4 regions of the Sphingomonas sanguinis genome follow, and region 3 is predicted to be linked to each of the others. Evidence: predicted binding sites of a transcription regulator. Region 3 holds the regulator's gene; each other region holds the start of a gene.
The links. The regulator LexA, encoded in region 3, represses DNA repair genes until DNA is damaged. The targets are predictions, from matches to a motif close to GTTCCNCNCTTGTTCT.
Positions count from the first base shown of each region.

Region 1: a site for LexA is predicted at 2,553-2,568, ahead of KV697_RS06315 (DUF3072 domain-containing protein). Genes of this name have one in related genera too.
Region 2: a site for LexA is predicted at 1,460-1,475, ahead of KV697_RS03395 (PA0069 family radical SAM protein). Genes of this name have one in related genera too.
Region 4: a site for LexA is predicted at 2,122-2,137, ahead of KV697_RS02345 (ATP-dependent helicase). Genes of this name have one in related genera too.

Region 1 is NZ_CP079203.1:1,382,000-1,386,570, reverse strand. Features, by position in the region: gene KV697_RS06335 (heme lyase CcmF/NrfE family subunit) at 1-781, shown strand, start outside; gene KV697_RS06330 (redoxin family protein) at 778-1,305, shown strand; gene KV697_RS06325 (cytochrome c-type biogenesis protein) at 1,302-1,679, shown strand; gene KV697_RS06320 (tetratricopeptide repeat protein) at 1,643-2,305, shown strand; gene KV697_RS06315 (DUF3072 domain-containing protein) at 2,310-2,522, opposite strand; gene ald (alanine dehydrogenase) at 2,742-3,848, opposite strand; gene KV697_RS06305 (Lrp/AsnC family transcriptional regulator) at 3,978-4,421, shown strand; gene arfB (alternative ribosome rescue aminoacyl-tRNA hydrolase ArfB) at 4,540-4,571, opposite strand, start outside.
Region 2 is NZ_CP079203.1:793,128-797,698, forward strand. Features, by position in the region: gene KV697_RS03380 (lytic transglycosylase domain-containing protein) at 1-274, shown strand, start outside; gene moaB (molybdenum cofactor biosynthesis protein B) at 522-1,049, shown strand; gene KV697_RS03390 (VOC family protein) at 1,050-1,382, opposite strand; gene KV697_RS03395 (PA0069 family radical SAM protein) at 1,485-2,552, shown strand; gene KV697_RS20055 (hypothetical protein) at 2,601-2,735, shown strand; gene dnaE (DNA polymerase III subunit alpha) at 2,925-4,571, opposite strand, start outside.
Region 3 is NZ_CP079203.1:926,292-930,862, forward strand. Features, by position in the region: gene moaC (cyclic pyranopterin monophosphate synthase MoaC) at 1-319, shown strand, start outside; gene KV697_RS04035 (molybdopterin molybdotransferase MoeA) at 427-1,560, shown strand; gene lexA (transcriptional repressor LexA) at 1,616-2,296, shown strand; gene KV697_RS04045 (ComEC/Rec2 family competence protein) at 2,435-4,537, opposite strand.
Region 4 is NZ_CP079203.1:562,063-566,633, forward strand. Features, by position in the region: gene KV697_RS02345 (ATP-dependent helicase) at 1-2,119, opposite strand, end outside; gene KV697_RS02350 (UrcA family protein) at 2,337-2,642, shown strand; gene KV697_RS02355 (inorganic phosphate transporter) at 2,762-4,402, shown strand; gene KV697_RS02360 (MFS transporter) at 4,449-4,571, shown strand, end outside.

The DNA of each region.
Region 1 (4,571 bases), 460 kb from region 3:
GTCGGTCGGGCCCCCTTTCTTCCATGCTGCCGCCGGACCGATTGCGCTGGCGCTGGTCGCGGTGATGGCGGTCGGGCCAGCCTTGCGCTGGCGCAGCGATGACGCGGAGGCGGTGCTGATCCGGATGCTTTGGCCGATGGTCGCGGCGGCGGGGACCTTTGCACTGATGCTGACCCTGACCGGGGGCATGGGCGTGTTGTCGCTGCTCGGCCTGTCCTTCGGCGTGGGGCTGATCGTCGCCAGCGTCCTGCCGATCACCCGGCGCAATTGGCGGCGCACGCCCTTGCCGATCTGGGGCATGGTCGTCGCACATGTCGGCTTAGGCGTCAGCATGATCGGTATGGCATGCGACAGTGCCTTCACCGCCGAGCGGCTGGTCGCGCTCTATCCGGGGCAGGCGACCATCGTCGGGCCGTGGCGGGTGAAGCTGGACCGCATCTATCCCAATGTCGGTGCGAACTGGTCGGCGCTGGAGGCGCGGCTGACAGCGACGCGGGACGGCGACGGCGCTACCTTGCGCCCGCAACAGCGATTCTTCACCGATCCGCCGACCACGACCAGCGAGAGCGCGATCGCCACCCGCTGGGACGGGCAGCTCTATACGGTCCTGGGGCAACAGGATGCAGCGACCGGCCGCTGGCAGCTACGGCTGTGGTGGAAGCCGTTTGTGACGCTGATCTGGCTCGGCGGCGCGCTGGTTGCGCTGGGCGGCGTGCTGGCGCTGGTCGGGCGGTGGTTCAAGGCGTGGCAGCAACGACGGCGGGAGGCTCTGTGGGGATGAAGCGTTCGCTGATCTGGTTGCCGCTGGGCCTGTTCGGGGTGCTGTTCGTGGTGGTCGCGGCCGGGTTGATGCGGCCTGCCGACACGGCGGTTCATTCGACCCTGGTCGACAAGCCGTTGCCGACATTCAAGCTGGAGCCGATGGTGCCGGGCAAGCCGGGGCTGGCGAGCAGCGACTTCGGAACGGGTCGCCCGCGGCTGCTCAACGTCTTTGCCAGCTGGTGCATCCCCTGCATCGCCGAAGCGCCGCAGCTGATGGCGTTGAAGGCGCGAGGCCTGCCGATCGACGCCATCGCGATCCATGACAAAGGCCCCGCCATCGCCGCCTTCCTTCGCCGCAATGGCGATCCCTATGCCGCGATCGGCGACGATAGCCGTAGCCAAGTCCAGATGGCGCTCGGCTCGTCGGGGGTGCCCGAGACCTTCCTGATCGACGGACGCGGCCGGATCGTTCGGCAATATATCGGCGACATCCGCGCCGACCAAGTCGAGCAGATCGTGCGCGATTGGGTCGCCGCCCGATGAGCTTGGCGCTCGCCCTGCTGCTGGCCGCCGGGACGTCCGCGCCCGATTACGGCAATACCCAATTGCCCGATCCCCGAGCCGAGGCGCAGGCGCGGGCCCTGATGGGCGAGCTGCGCTGCGTGGTGTGTCAGGGCCAGTCGATCGCCGACAGCGATGCCGACATGGCCGCAGACATGCGCGCGCTGGTCCGCCAGCGTATCGCGCGCGGCGAGCGGCCCGAGGCGATCCGCCACTGGCTGATCGAGCGTTACGGCGATTATGTCAGCTATGACCCGCCGCTGTCGGGCGCGACCGCCTTGCTCTGGGCGACGCCGGTCCTGCTGCTGGCGCTGGGCGCGTGGATCGCGCGGTTCAGCTTTCGGAAGCGGCGCTGATGGGCTGGCTGATCCTGTTGCTGATCGCGGCCGGAGCGATGGGCGGGGCGCTGTGGCTGCGTTTTCCGCGACCGCTCTGGACCATGCTGGGCGCCGCACTGGCGCTGGGCGGGGTCGGTTATGCGTGGCAGGGGCGGCCGACTTTGGCGGCGAGCGCGCCTGCGCCGCGTCCCGATGCGCTGCTCGACAATGACGCCATTTCCGAGCTGCGCGGGCAATTGATCGGGCGTTATGGCGGCGAAGCGGCGATGTTCACCGCCGCCGATGCGCTGTCGCGTTCGGGCAACAAGCGGACGGCGGTGCAGATCATGCTGGGCGCGGTCGGCGGCAATCGCGGCAGCGTTCCCTATTGGACCGAGCTGGGCAATGTCCTGTTCGCGCATGACGGCTATCAGATGTCGCCCGCCGCCCAATTCGCCTTTCGCCGCGCCCGCACGCTGGGGCCGAGGGACCCCGCGCCCTTCTTCTTCGAGGGGCTGGCCTGGATGCGGGCGGGCGATTTCCGCAAGGCACGGACTTTCTGGAGCCGGGCATTGCAGTTGTCGCCCGCCAATGCCGCCTATCGCCCGGCAATCGAGCAGCGGGTGATGCTGCTCGATCAGGCCATTCGGATGATGGGGGAATAGGGGCTTACTGGCCCCGGCCGGTCTTGGCCTGAAGCGCGTCGATCCGCTTGGAGGCATCGGCCTTGGTCAACGTGTCGTCGAATGGCTCGCCCGCTTCTTCGGACAGCGTCTTCAGATAGCTGGCCTGCGCACCGGTCATCTTCTCGTCGCCGGTGGTCCAGTCATCGGGGTCCTTCTCGGCGTTGGAGAAGGGTTCGGTCTTGGGATTGTCGGTCATCGGTGATCCTTTCGGGGGATCAACGGCGATGTTCTGTTTGTGTTCCGGATAGTCTCGGCGTTCGTGTTAGAGGGCGGAACGTGCGCTTCGACGACGCTCAGCGTGAACGGAGGTGGGGATTAAATCTTGGAAGCCGTTCAGCCTGAGCGAAGTCGAAGGCCACGGGCCTGACGCCCGAACATGCACTTCGACTTCGCCCAGTGCGAACGGAGCTAGGGTTTAGCCCGCCCAGGCCTCGAACGGCAGGTCGAGCGCTTCGGCAACCGCTGCGTGGCGGATCTTGCCGCCCGAGACGTTCAGGCCGTTCGCCAGATGCGCATCAGCCTTCATCGCGGCCTCGGCGCCCATGTTGGCCAGCTTCACCGCGAAGGGCAGCGTCGCGTTGTTCAGCGCGAAGGTCGAGGTGCGGGCGACCGCGCCGGGCATGTTGGCGACGCAGTAATGGATCACGCCGTCGACCTCGAACACCGGGTCCTGGTGGGTGGTGGCATGGCTGGTCTCGAAGCAGCCGCCTTGGTCGATCGCGATGTCGACCATCACCGAGCCGCGCTTCATCGTCTTCAGCATGTCGCGGGTGACGAGCTTGGGCGCGGCCGCACCGGGAACCAGCACTGCGCCGATGACGAGGTGCGCATTCTTCACCGCCGCCGCGATCGCCGCCTTCGACGCATAGGCGGTCTTGATCTGGCTGGAGAAGAACATGTCCAGCTCGGCCAGACGGTCGTTGTTGATGTCATAGATGGTGACGTCGGCGCGCAGGCCGACCGCCATCTGCGCCGCGTTCACGCCCGAGACGCCGCCGCCCAGGATCGCGACCTTGGCAGGCGCCACGCCGGGCACGCCGCCGAGCAGGATGCCACGGCCGCCCTGCTGCTTTTCGAGATAGTGCGCGCCGACCTGTACCGCCATGCGGCCAGCGACTTCCGACATCGGCTTGAGCAGCGGCACGCCGCCACGGGGGCTGGTGACGGTCTCATAAGCGATGCAGGTCGCACCCGACTTCATCAGGCCCTCGGCCTGCGGCTTGTCGGCGGCAAGGTGGAGATAGGTGAACAGGACGTGGTGCGGGCGCAGCATCGCGACCTCGACCGCCTGCGGCTCCTTGACCTTCACGATCATCTCGGCCTGGTCGAAGACCTCGGCGGCGGTGGCGACGATGCGCGCGCCCGCGTCGACATAGTCCTGATCCTCGAAATCGATGCCGCTGCCGGCCTTGGTCTCGACGATGACCTCATGGCCTGCGGCAACCAACTCGGCGACCGACGGCGGGGTCAGGCCGACGCGATATTCGTGGTTCTTGATTTCCTTGGGAACACCGACGCGCATGATGAACTCTCCTGAAAAGCGTTGCCCCGATAATAGCGCCGATGGGGTGGGAGAGGTGTGCAAAGCGGTCCCACCGCATCGTATAATTCGGGATATTCTTGCGCCTTTGCTCGGTGTATCGGGACAGGAATGTCCGACGCGATCGACCGCCGCATCCTGGCCCAGCTGGCCCGCGATTCCGACCTGACCAGCGCCGCGCTGGGTGAGAAGGTCGGCCTGTCCGCCAGCGCCGCGCATCGCCGCGTGGCACAGTTGCGCGAGAGTGGGGTCATCACCGGCTATCGCGCGATCCTGAGCCACGAGGCGCGGGGACGGCCCTCGACGGTGATGGTCAACGTCACGTTGAAGGACCAGCGGCAGGACACGATGGCGGCGTTCGAGCGCGAAATCCTGCGCTGTCCCGAGATCGTCGAATGCTTCCTGATGAGCGGCGAGGCGGATTACATGATTCAGGTCGAGGTGCGCCGCGACGACAGTTACGAGCGCATCCACCGCGAGACGCTGGCGCGGCTGCCGGGGGTGACGCGGCTGGCGTCGCATTTCGTAATTCGCGAGGTAGTGCGGCGGTCTTGAAAGCGGGGGGCAGGGGCGTGGCCTTCGACTTCGCTCAGGCTGAACGGGGTGTGGAATCAGGGGACAAGCCCCGCGCTCCGTTCGGCCTGAGCGAAGTCGAAGGCCACGCTCCGACGCTTCAGTCGAACCGAACCTTCCCCCGTCCGGCCT
Region 2 (4,571 bases), 130 kb from region 3:
CGAAAGCATTCCCTATTGGGAGACGCGCGGTTACGTCACCATGGTCCTGCGCAACTATTGGATGTACGAGAGCCAGACCGGCAAGCCGAAGTCGCCCAGCCGCGCGGCATTGGCGCAAGGGCTGTGGCCGCGCTTCCCGGGCCTGCCGGGTGCTTCCGCGATCCGCCTGCAACGGCCGAACGTCGCACAGGTGAGCGTGACGCCCAAGACCACCATCGCTCTGAATGCGACGGTCAGCCCGCAGTCGAATACGACGATGCCTCAGGCGAACTGATCGAAGCCAGGGCATTCCCTTGGCCTTCGACTTCGCTCAGGCTGAACGGCGGATGGAGATTTGGCCGTACCGCAACCTCCGTTCACGCTGAGCGAAGTCGAAGCGCACGCCCCAGCGGCAGTTGAATGCGAGACGCGCCCGGCCGCATAACAACTCCCTGCCCCGTTCCGCCTGAGCGAAGTCGAAGGCCACGCCCCACCACCGGCCAAGCCGCCCCCGAAACCCGCGATCGGACGTTCCACCAACCATGCCCATCGACACGACCCGCAGCTTCACTCCCGTCCGCATCGCCGTGCTGACCGTCTCCGACACGCGCTCGCTGGCCGAGGACCGGTCCGGCGACACGCTGGTCGGCCTGCTCACCGAGGCGGGTCATGAACTGGCCGACCGCACCATCCTGCGCGACGACGCGGACGAGATCGTCGCCCAACTCAACCGCTGGATCGACGACGCCAGCATCGACTGCATTCTGACCACCGGCGGCACCGGCGTGACCGGTCGCGACGTCACCCCCGAGGCGGTCGAGCGGGTCGCGACCAAGATGATCCCCGGCTTTGGCGAACTGTTCCGCTGGCTGAGCTTCCAGACGATCGGCACCTCGACCATCCAGTCGCGCGCCTGCGCCTGCGTCGCACGCGGCACCTATATCTTCGCGCTGCCGGGCTCGACCGGCGCGGTCAAGGACGCCTGGAACGGCATCTTGCGCGACCAGCTCGACAACCGCCACCGCCCCTGCAACTTCGTCGAGCTGATGCCCCGCCTGCTGGAGCGCTGATCAGTCCGCCTGCATCGCCGCCAGTTCATGCCCGTCGACATCGCGGAAGTGAAAGCGCCGCCCACCGGGAAAAGCAAAAATCGGCACCACGATCGACCCGCCCGCCGCCTCCACGGCGGAAAGCGTCGCCTCAAGATCGTCGACACGGATGACCGGCAGCGGGGCCTTCACCTTGTCCGATGCGGCATCGAGTCCGACATCAGTATCACCGCTCATCGTCGCGGCATAATCCGGCCCGAAGTCGGTGAAGGTCCAGCCAAACGCCTCTGCATAAAAATGCTTCGCCGCCGCCCGATCGCCGACCGGCAATTCGAGATATTCCAGACGCGCCATTCGACCCTCCGTTCTTAATACGTTCCGATAATGATCGAATGGCTGCGGCGTAGCAAGCGTCCTCTGCTTGCCTATTTGTTCCATTTATGTTCCATTCCAGCCATGTCGAAGATCGCGTCCCGAGGAGCCACCCATAACGCGACGAGCCGACGCTTCGCCCTGCCGGAGCGCGAGATGGACGGCGACTGGCTCGACGCCCAGTCGCTGGTCGACGGCGCGCCGCCGCCGCTGCGAACCAGCGTGGCCGTCTTGACGCCACGAACGATCCTGACCCGCAACACCTCGCCCGACGTGCCGTTCAGCCAGTCGATCAACGCTTACGCCGGGTGTGAGCATGGCTGTATCTACTGCTTTGCCCGGCCGACCCATGCCTATCACGACCTGTCGCCGGGACTGGATTTCGAGAGCCGGTTATTTGCCAAGCCCGATGCCGCCGCCTTGCTTCGCGCCGAGTTGGCCAAGCCCGGCTATCGGGTCGCGCCAATCGCGCTGGGCACCAACACCGACCCCTATCAGCCGATTGAGGGTGAGTGGCGGATCACCCGCTCGATCTTGGAGGTACTTGCGGAGACGGATCATCCGGTGGCGATCACGACCAAATCGGACCGGGTAGTGCGCGATATCGATATCCTGGGGCAGATGGCGGCGAAGGGGTTGGCAACCGTCTGCGTCTCGGTCACCTCGCTCGACGCCAAGGTCGCGCGGACGATGGAACCGCGTGCGCCCACGCCCGAGCGGCGGCTGGCGGCCGTGGCGACGCTGGCGGCGGCGGGTATCCCCACCTATGTCTCGATCGCGCCCGTCATTCCCGCGATCACCGATCATGAGATCGAACATCTGGTCGCCCGCGCGGCGCAGGCGGGTGCCCGGCACGCCTTCTTCATCCCCATACGCCTGCCGCACGAGGTCGCCCCGCTGTTCCGCGCCTGGCTCGACACCCACTATCCCGAGCGGGCGGGCAAGGTGATGGCGATCATCCGGTCCTTGCGGGGCGGGCGGGACAATGATCCCGATTTCTTCACCCGCATGAAGGGGCAAGGGCCATGGGCGGAGTTGCTTCGGGTCCGCTTTCACCGCGCCTGTCGGCTGCATGGGCTGAACTTGGATCGGCCCCGGCTCGATACAAGCCTGTTCCGTCCGCCCAGAGGCCCGCAGGGTGAGCTATTCTGAGGATCGCCCAGCCTATCCAAGGCGTTATGCGATGGAAGGAGAGATGCCATGATGACCGATCCCGAACAGACCAACTCGGAAAACCTGCCCAATGAGGACGAGGCCGACACCTCCGGCGGCGGCTACGGCAACCACGGTGAGGCCGGCGAAGAGGAACAGGATCGCCGCGAAGTCGGCGGCTGACATTATCGCCGCACACGGATCGCGTAATCGCAAAAGTCGGCTCCCCCATCCATACCACCCCGGCGAAGGCCGGGGTCCAGTTGCGACGCGGCTGGAATTGTTTGGCGACACCTGCCCCAACTCCATCCCGGCCTTCGCAGGAATGGAGTCAAGGTTTTGCTGTAACGGGCTTGCGGAACCTCCGCCTCTTTACCCCACCAAGGCCAACCGCGCCTCGGACGACTTCATCGCTACCGCCTTCACGCCGGGCAGATCCTCGATATGGCTGGCCAGTTCGGCGTCGAACAGGAAGTTACGGCCGAGCGTCAGCAAGGTCTCGCCGTCCTGCCCCTCGATCCGCGCGCGTACTTCGCCCCGGCCGTTGCGCAGCGGGTCCAGCATCGCATGCAACGCCTTGAACGCCACCTTGTCGGTCACCGTCACTTCCACCACGAACTTGGCGGTGCTGGCCAGGCCGTCGAACAGCTGGACGCGCTTGATGCTGACGCGCGGCGCTTCCTCGCCCGGTCGGCGATCCAGCTCGACGGTGATGAGCGCGCAATGCCCCTCCTTGGCCGCCTTTTCCAGATCGGCCGCCACCGAATCGTCGAAACAGGTTGCCAGAAACTGCCCGGTCGCATCCGATAGCTGCGCCATCATGTAGCGCTTGCCGCGTGCCGAGGTCCGCCAGCGCGCATCCTCGACCAGCGCCGCCATGGTCGCGCCAATCCGCGCCCCGTCATCGGGGATGATCAGCTCGGTCAGCGAGGTATAGGTGCGCGCGCCGTGCATCTTAGCGATATGCGCGTGGCGATCGACCGGGTGCGCCGAGAAATAGAAGCCGAACGCCTCCTTCTCCTGCTCCATTCGCTGCGACAGGGTCCAGCGGGTGCCGGTCGGCATCTTGATCGCGTCGCCCGCCACCTCGGTCTCGCCGAACAGGCCGCCCTGCCCGCTCGTCCGCCCCTCATGGGTGCGCGCGGCGATGGCGAGCACGGTTTCGGCCACCGCATGGACACCCGCCCGGTTGGGCTCGATGCCGTCGAAAGCGCCCGCCGAGGCCAGCGTCTCCAACTGCCGCTTGTTCATTAATCGCGGATCAACCCGCTTGGCCAGCGCATCGAGCGAGGCGAAGGCACCGCCCGCCTGTCGCTCGACGACCAGCTTCTCCATCGCGCCTTCGCCCACCGACTTCAGCGCGCCCAGCGCGTAGCGGACAGCCAGGCCATCCTCATGCGCCTCGACATCGAATTCGGCCTGGCTGGCGTTGATGCAGGGCGGCAGCATCGTCACGCTCAGACGCCGCGCGTCGTCGACGAAGATGGCCAGCTTGTCGGTCAGCGCCATGTCGTAGCACATCGACGCGGCGTAGAATTCATGCGGGTGATGCGCCTTCAGCCATGCGGTCTGATAGGCGAGCAGCGCATAGGCGGCCGCGTGGCTCTTGTTGAAGCCATAGCCTGCGAACTTGTCGATCAAGTCGAATAGCTCATTAGCCTTTTGCGCGGGGATGCCGTTCACCTCCTGGCATCCCTTCACGAAGATGGCGCGCTGCGCGTCCATCTCCGCCTTGACCTTCTTGCCCATCGCGCGGCGAAGAAGATCGGCGCCGCCCAGCGAATAGCCCGCCAATATCTGGGCGGCCTGCATCACCTGTTCCTGATAGACAAAGATGCCGTAGGTTTCGGACAGGATCTGTTCGAGCAGGGGATGCGGGTAGATGATCTCCTCGGTGCCCTGCTTGCGGCGGCCGAAGCTGGGGATATTGTCCATCGGACCCGGTCGGTACAGCGACACGAGCGCGATGATGTCGCCGAAGTTCGACGGCCGCACGGCCGATAGGGTGCGCCGCATGCC
Region 3 (4,571 bases):
GAAGGGCGATGTACTGGCGGTCGCGCGGGTGGCGGGCATCATGGCCGCCAAGAAGACCAGCGACCTCATTCCGCTCTGCCATCCCCTGCCGCTCAGCAAGGTCGAGATCGACCTGGCGCTGGACGAGGAAGGCGTGACCGCCACCGCCACCGCCGCCATGGCGGGTCAGACCGGTGTCGAGATGGAGGCGCTGACCGCCGTGTCGGTGACGCTGTTGACCGTGTACGACATGGCAAAGGCCCTCGATAAGCGCATGACGATCGGCGATATTCGCCTGATCGCCAAGACCGGCGGCAAGTCGGGCGACTGGCACGCCTGACGCCTCCGATCGCGGGGGAACGGACGCTGCGGAAAAGCGTCCTTGGGCCAAAAGGAGCGACCGTCATTCTTCTCCCCGTCCCCGAAGCCCAGGCCCGATTGCTCGCTTTGGCTAGCGAACGTCCCGTCGTCGAACTGCCCTTGCGCGAAGCCGCCGGACGCTGGGTCGCGCGTGACGTGACCGCCCGGCGAACCCAGCCCGCGCAGGACCTGTCGGCGATGGATGGCTATGCGATCCGCTTTCAGGATATGCCGGGGCCGTGGACCGTCATTGGCGAAAGCGCGGCGGGGCGGCCCTTTCCCGGTTCGGTCGAGCCCGGACAGGCCACGCGCATCTTTACCGGTGCGGCGCTTCCGGAAGGGACCGACACCGTCCTAATCCAGGAGGAAGCGGCGCGCGATGGCGCGGTTCTGACGCTGGCAGGCGAAGGCCCCCCCCATCAGGGCCGCAATGTCCGGCGGCGCGGGCTGGACTTTTCCGAAGGTGCGACACTGATCGCTGCTGGGCAGCGACTGACCCCGGCGCGCATCGCGGTGGCCGCGACTGGCGGTCACGCCGTCCTGCCCGTCCGACCGGCCGTTCGCGTCGCGATCGCCGCAACTGGCGACGAACTGGTCCCGCCCGGTAGCACCGATCCTGCTGCCCTACCCGAATCGAACGGCGTCATGCTGGCGGCGATGCTGGCCGATCTGCCGGTCGAGATCATCGATCTGGGCATCCTGCCCGATGATCTGGGCAAGCTCCGCGACGCCTTTGCCTCGGTCGAGGCCGACCTGCTCGTCACTACCGGCGGCGCCTCGGTCGGGGATCATGATCTCGTCCAGCCCGCGCTCAAGGCGGCCGGGGGCAGCGTCGATTTCTGGCGCATCGCGCTTCGCCCCGGCAAGCCGATGATGGCGGGACGGCTCGGCGAGACGGTGGTGCTCAGCCTGCCGGGCAATCCCGTCTCGGCCTTCGTCACCGCAACGCTGTTCGTGCGCCCCCTGATCGCGCATCTGGCAGGTGCGGCCGAGCCACTGCCCAGGCCCATCCCCGCCATACTGGGCGAGGATTTGCCCGCCAATGGCCCGCGCATCGACTATCTGCGCGCGGCGATGATCGACGGGCGGGTTCATGCGGCGGCCATCCAGGACAGCTCGATGCTGCTGACTTTGGCGCGTTCGACCTGCCTTATCATCCGCCCGCCACACGCTCCCCCCGCCGCGACAGGCGACTCGGCGGAAATCCTGATGCTCGCTTGACGCAAGCCAAAACGTTCCATATAAGTTCCACGTCTGTTCTGGACGGAGGATCGCGATGCTCACCGCAAAGCAGCATGAGCTTGTCTGCTTCATCAACGACCGTTTGAAGGAAACCGGCGTCTCGCCCTCCTTCGAAGAGATGAAGGAGGCGCTGGACCTCAAGTCCAAGTCGGGCGTCCACCGCCTGATCTCCGCGCTGGAGGAACGCCACTTCATCCGCCGCCTGCCCAACCGCGCCCGCGCGCTGGAGGTGTTGCGGATGCCCGACCGGCCCGAGAAGCCTGCTGTGGCAGAACCCGCATCAGGCAATGTCCACACGCCCTCCGCACGTCCGGCGATTGAACCGGCCAATGACGTGGTCGAAATCCCGCTCCACGGCCGGATTGCCGCCGGTGTGCCGATCGAGGCGTTCGAAGGCAGCTCGATGCTTGCCGTCCCCGCCGCTCTGCTGGGTTCGGGCGAACATTATGCGCTCGAGGTGTCGGGCGATTCGATGGTCGAGGCAGGTATTCTTGACGGCGATTATGCGCTGATCCGCCGGACCGATGTGGCGCGCGACGGGCAGATCGTCGTCGCGCTGATCGACGATAGCGAGGCCACGCTAAAATATTTCCGGCGCGAAGGTTCGATGGTCCGCCTCGACCCCGCCAACCGGGCCTATGATCCGCAGCGTTACGCGCCCGCGCAGGTACGGGTGCAGGGCAAGCTCTCAGGCATTTTGCGCCGTTACGAGTGAGGGCAACCCGGCATCGATCCGCCATGGTGAGCCGAGCGAAGCAATCCCGGACGTTCTGATCCGCTTCTTAATTGCTTCGCTTCGTTCGCGATGACGTTTTGGATGCCGCCAGATGCATCCGCTTGTGAATGGCGAGGCTCATAGGCCTTTTGCGGGTTCCATGATCGACCATGGATGACGATCACCCGGCTGGCGCACCGTCCGCACCTCGGGCGGGTCGAGCCGGATCGAGACGCCACCCGTTCGCTTCAGAACGATAGTGTCCAGCTTCAACCAGCGCGGTCGACATGCACCCGGCAGACGACGATCGGCGATCATGATGTCCACCCGCCCGCAAAGCGCGATCAACGCCTTCCACGGAACCGGATAGCCACTACGCGTCGCCGCGATCCGCCAGGATCGTCCACCGCGCCGCAGTTCGATCACGCACATGTCCCGCCCGCACCGCGCCGCAGGCTGATCGGCAAGCGCCAACGGCTCGGCATCGGTGCCACCAAGTTCGGACAGAGTGGTGCGCATATAGTCCCCCGCCCGGTCGCGAAGCAGCGCCATGCCCTGGCCCACCGCGATCCCGGCATGGCGACCGTCCCCGGTAACGATCAGGTCGGGCGCCCGCGCTACGATCATCATCGACACGCCCGCGACCAGCGCAGGCATTCCGAGCCATCGCCACCGGGTCCGCCAAAGCGCGATCCAAAGCCCTCCCGCAACGGCCAGCCCGAACGCCCATCCCGGCGCGACCGGCAGGGCGATCACCGATCCCGGCATGGTCGAGACGGCATGGGCGAGTTTCAGCAGCAAACCCAACGCCTGTTCCAGCAGCCACCAGAACGGGCCGCCCAGCCCCAGAGGCTCGAACAATAGCGCGATCATCTCCAGCGGCATGGCGACGAAGGTCGTCCACGGAATGGCGACGATATTGGCCAAGGCGCCATAAAGCCCCGCCTTGTGGAAGTGATAGACCGCGATCGGCATCAGCGCCGCCTCGACCACCAGCCCGGTCAGCAACAACGCGCCCAGATGCCGCAAGGCCGCCCAGCGCCAGTCGGGATGCGGCCCCAGCCAGCGGTGGATGGCGGGGCTTTCGTGAAGCGCGACGATCGCCGTGATCGCGGCGAAGGAGAGTTGAAAGCTGGCGCCCACCAGCGCCTCAGGCCGGAAGATCAGCACGATCAGCGCCCCCGCCGCGACCAGCCGCAAGGTCATCGCCTCGCGCCCCATCGCCAGTGCCGCCAGAACGAGCATGGCCGCCACGCACGACCGTATCGTGGGGACCTCCGCCCCGGTCAGCCAGGTGTATCCGACCGCCGCGACCGCACCCGCCGCTGCGCCCAGCAAGGGCAGTCGCACCCGCAACGCCAGCCAGGGCCAAAGCGCCAGCAGCCGGATCGTCAGCACCATTACGATCCCGACGACGGCCGTTATGTGAAGTCCGCTGACCGACAAAAGATGCGCCAGCCCCGCGCGGCGCATCGCCTCCGCATCATCTTGCGCGATCGCGCCGACATCCCCGGTCGCCAGCGCCGCGGCGATCCCGCCTGCGCTGCCCGGAACCTGGGCGGTGATCCGCTGCGACAGGCGTTGGCGCAATCCGGGGCCTTGGTTGGCCGGGTGCAGCATCCGCACCGGCGCGGAGCCGCGTCCCGTGGCGCCGATCCCTTGAAACCAGGCCGCGCGCGCGAAATCATAGCCCCCCGGAGCGACCGGCCCGGCGGGCGGCATCAGTCTCGCCCGCAACCGGACCCGCGCGCCCGGCCCTAGCCCGACAGGCGCATCCTCCTGTGCCAGCGATACCCGGATACGCGGCGGCAGGCTCAAACGCCGCCCGCGCCCGTCCCGCGCCTCGATCGGACACAACATCGACCGGACGATTTGCCGTGCGGCAAGCGGCTCCGCCCTCTCCACCTCGGCGACCATGTCCGCCATGACCGGCCGCGCTAGAACGGGTGCCCGCACCGACTCGGCGCGCGCCCAGGCCAGCAGCATGCCCGCCACGACGAGCATCGCCGCCACCCCAGCGGCGCGCATCACCCGCCCGCCATCGCTCAGCGTCGCCGCCGCCAGCCCAACGCCCCCGGCCGCCAGCACCGCCGCGCCCCAGGCCCGTGGATCGGGCAACGCGAACCATGCCGCTATCCCCGCCCCCAGCATGACCGGCGTCCACAACGGAATCTGGTTCCGCTCGGCCTCCGCCCATTGCTCGGCCCGGCAAAGGCGCGGCATTTGGCGGCGCGGACGCATGGTGCTAGGGGCTGCGGCGGCTGACTGGGCCATC
Region 4 (4,571 bases), 360 kb from region 3:
GGGAACGCGACTCGACGATCCGGGCGGGGCGGGCGGGGGCCGCGGCCTGTCCCGTCGCAGCACGCTGCCAGCCAGGGCCGCGCCCGGTGCCGCGCGCGACATTGGCGAAGGGATCGGCATGTTCGGACCAGTTGGCCCGCCACAGGCTCTCGCCGCCGGTCATGCTCGTCTCGCTCTCGATATGCTCGGGCGGCAGTTCGCCGACGAAGCGGCTCGGCAGGCTCGACGTCCACTGGCCGTAGATGCGGCGGTTGGCCGCGTGCAGGATGACGGCCTTTCGCCGAGCACGGGTGATCGCGACATAGGCGAGGCGACGCTCTTCCTCCAGGCTGCGCGTGCCGCCCTCGTCGATGGCACGTTGCGAGGGGAACAGGCCCTCTTCCCAACCAGCGAGGAAGACCGTGTCGAACTCCAGGCCCTTGGCGGCGTGGATCGTCATGATCGTCACTTCGGGTTCGCGCTGGTCGCCGTCGCGGTCCATGACCAGCGACACATGCTCCAGGAACGCGCCGAGCGACTCGTAATCCTCCATCGCGCGGACGAGCTCGGACAGGTTTTCCAGTCGCCCGGCCGCTTCCGCCGACTTTTCGTTCTGGTACATGGCGGTATAGCCGCTCTCGTCCAGCAACTGCCGCGCCAGCTCTGGATGGGCGAGGTCGCGGGCCATATCGCGCCAGCGAGCGATGTCGCCGATTAGGTTGCCCAGGCTCCGCCGCGCCTGCGCGGTCAGTTCATCCGTGTCCAGGATGCGCCCCGAGGCGATGGTCAGCGGCAGTCCCTCGGCGCGTGCGAGCTGATGGATCTTGGCCAAGGCCTTGTCGCCCAGTCCGCGCTTGGGAACGTTGACGATCCGCTCGAACGCCAGATCGTCGGAGGGCTGGTTGACGATCCGCAAATACGCGAGCGCATCGCGGATTTCGGCCCGCTCGTAAAAGCGGAACCCGCCGACGATCCGATAGGGCAGCCCGATCGCGATGAAGCGATCTTCGAACTCACGGGTCTGGTGCGAGGCGCGGACGAGAATGGCGATATTGTCGTAGGACGTCCCCGAGCGTCGCGCGGCCTCGATCTCCTCGCCGACCCGGCGTGCTTCCTCCGGGCCGTCCCAGACGCCCAGCACACGGACCTTCTCGCCCACATCCAGCTCGGTCCACAGCGTCTTGCCCAGACGCCCGCCATTATTGGCGATCACGCCCGACGCGGCGCCCAGGATATGCGGAGTCGAACGGTAATTCTGTTCCAGCCGGATCACTTTGGCGCCCGGAAAGTCGCGCTCGAACCGCAGGATATTCTCGACCTGTGCGCCGCGCCACGAATAGATCGACTGGTCGTCATCGCCGACGCAGGCGATGTTCTTATGTGCCTGCGCCAGCAAACGCAGCCACAGATATTGGACGCTGTTCGTATCCTGATACTCGTCCACCATGATGTAGCGGAAGCGCTGCTGATAATGCTCCAGCACGTCGCGATGCGTCTTCAGGATGGTCAGCATGTGGAGCAGCAGGTCGCCGAAGTCGCAGGCGTTCACGCTGCGCAGCCGCTCCTGATATTGGCGGTACAACTCCGCGCCCTGGCCGTTGGCATAACGCTCCGCCTCACCCGCATCGATGTCGGCGGGGACCAGACCCTTGTTCTTCCACTCGTCGATCAGGCCGCCGAGGGCACGCGCCGGAAAGCGCTTCTCGTCGATATCGGCCGCCAGGATCAGTTGCTTGAGCAGGCGCAACTGGTCGTCGGTGTCGAGGATGGTGAAGTTAGATTGCAGCCCGACCAGCTCGGCATGGCGGCGCAGCATCTTCGCGCCGATCGCGTGGAAGGTGCCGAGCCACGGCATTCCCTCCACCGCGTCACCGACCAGCCGCCCGACGCGCTCGCGCATCTCGCGCGCGGCCTTGTTGGTGAACGTCACCGACAGGATCTCGGAAGGCCAAGCCTTGCGCGTATAGAGGAGGTGCGCGAGCCGCGCGGTCAGCGCCGCCGTCTTGCCCGTCCCCGCGCCCGCCAGCACCAGCACCGGTCCATCGGTGGTCAGCACCGCCTCCCTCTGCGCCGGGTTCAGCGTCCGCAGATAGGGATAATCGGTCAGCGAAGCGGCGGGATCGGGGGAAGCGACGGTCATCGCGAACAGTTAGGGAACGTTTGCAAGCGGGGCAACCACTCGTGGTAATCGTCTGCCGCTGTTTCATCACGGGACTCGTCATCACGGCGTCTTTTCCCCGACGCGAAAGCGACATGTCCCCGGCCTAGAGGCCCGGCCGTGCCGACGAGCGGCGAGGCGCTTAACCCGGCGTCGACGCCGCCGTGACGGGCACGACCCGAAGCAGGAGCACCACCCGATGAAGATGTTCACGGCAGCCGCCTTTGCGGCCTCTCTTTGCGTGTCCGTCGCGGCTCACGCCGAAATGCGCGAGCCCGTCACCGCCACCGTTCGCTATGCCGACCTCGACCTCCACCGTGCCGACCACCGCGCGCAGCTCGATGCCCGTATCCGCCGCGCGGCCGCGATCGCCTGCGGGCCGGTGACGACCGATCTGCGCCGCAACGCCGACATTTCGCGTTGCCGCCATGAGATGGTGGCGGACGCTGCGCCAAAGATCGCCGCGCTGTCGATGGCGCCGGTCGTGCTCGCCAGCAAGAACTGAGATCAGGGACGGCGCTCGGCCGGGCGGGTCCACGGACCGCCCGGCCGCGTTCCATCGCGGGACCGGCATCCGGTCGCCGTCATTAAAATGTCACCGGAAAGGCGCAACGCACCGTGGTCATGACATCCTATGCGCTCGCCGGTGGCCAATCCGAATCTCGTGTTCGTGGACCGCGTCTCGACGTGGGGCTACACCCCATGGGCCGTTGGGCGTTCACCGCCCTGCTGGTCGGCGGCTTGGCCTATGCTGGGTACAGCGTCGCGACCGACACAGCCCGCGTCGGTGAGCCGATGGCGATCGGTGTCTTCGCCTTTCTGGGGCTGGCGCTGCTGATCGCGCTGGGCTTCGAGTTCGTGAACGGCTTTCACGATACCGCCAATGCGGTGGCGACGGTCATCTACACCCATTCGATGCCCGCCCCGCTGGCCGTCGTCTGGTCGGGCTTCTTCAATTTTCTGGGGGTCGTCACCTCGACCGGGGCGGTCGCTTATTCGATCATCACGCTATTGCCGATCGACCTGATGCTGCATGTCGGCTCGGCGGGCGGGTTCGCGATGATCTTCGCGTTGCTGCTGGCGGCGGTGTTGTGGAACCTCGCCACCTGGGCGGTCGGGTTGCCCAATTCGTCGAGCCACGCGCTGATCGGGTCGATCCTGGGCGTCGGCCTGGCGAACCAGTTACTCTCGAACGTCGCCGGCACCTCGGGCGTCGATATGGCGCAGGTCCAGAAGGTGCTGTCCGCGCTGTTGTTCAGCCCGCTGATCGGCTTCGTCGGCGCGCTGATGCTGATGCTGGTCATGAAGCGTTTCCTGCGCGACAAGCGGCTTTATCGCGAGCCGGAGGGCGATACGCCGCCGCCGCGTGGTATCCGCGCGCTCCTGATCTTCACCTGTACGGCGGTCAGCTTCGCGCATGGCGGCAATGACGGGCAGAAGGGCATGGGCCTCATCATGCTGATCCTCATCGGCTGCGCGCCCACGGCCTATGCGCTGAACCGTACGCTCCCCCAAAGCGCGATGCCTGCCTTCGTCCGCAGTGCTCAGGTCGCCGCCACCGCCTATGCCGCGCATGGCGCTCCCGGCACGATGACGGTCGATCAGGCGCGCGAAGCGGTGGTCGATGGCGTCCGCAAGAAGGCGATCGACACGGCCGAAGTCTATGCCGGACTGTCCGTTCTATCGCGCGATATCGGCGGGCGGATCGAGAATTACGGCACGCTCAGCCGCGTGCCCGCCGCCGTCGTGCCCAATCTGCGCAACGACATGTATCTGGTCCTCGATACCACGCGGATGGTGACCAAGAGCGATGCCGCCAAGCAGCGCTTCACCGCCGCCGAGATCGACTCGCTCAACGGCTATGCCGGGGCGCTGGAGCGGGGCACCCGCTATATCCCGCTCTGGGTGAAGGTCACCGTCGCGCTGGCGCTGGGCCTGGGCACCATGGTCGGCTGGCGGAGGATCGTGGTGACGGTGGGCGAGCGGATCGGCAAGACGCATCTGACCTATGGCATGGGGGCGGCCGCCGAGTTGATGACGGCCGCGACGATCTTTGGCGCCGAGTTCATTGGCCGCCCGGTGTCGACCACGCATATCCTGACCTCGGGCGTGGCGGGTGCATCGGTCGCGAATGGCGCGGGGCTTCAGTTCCGGACGATCCGCAACATGCTGCTCGCCTGGGTACTGACGCTGCCCGCCGCGATGCTGCTGTCGGGCACACTCTATTGGTTGCTACTGCAATTGGCGCAGGTGCTGGCGGCGTAAGCGGATAGGGCTTTACGACGCCCTCCTGCTTCTCCACGAGCGGAGCATGACCCATGCTTCGCCTCCGTCGCACCGCCATATCCTGCTGGCCAGCCTGACCGGCACGGCGGTCGAGTTCTACGATTTCTACATCTACGCCACGGCAGCGGCCCTGGTGTTCGGGCCTTTG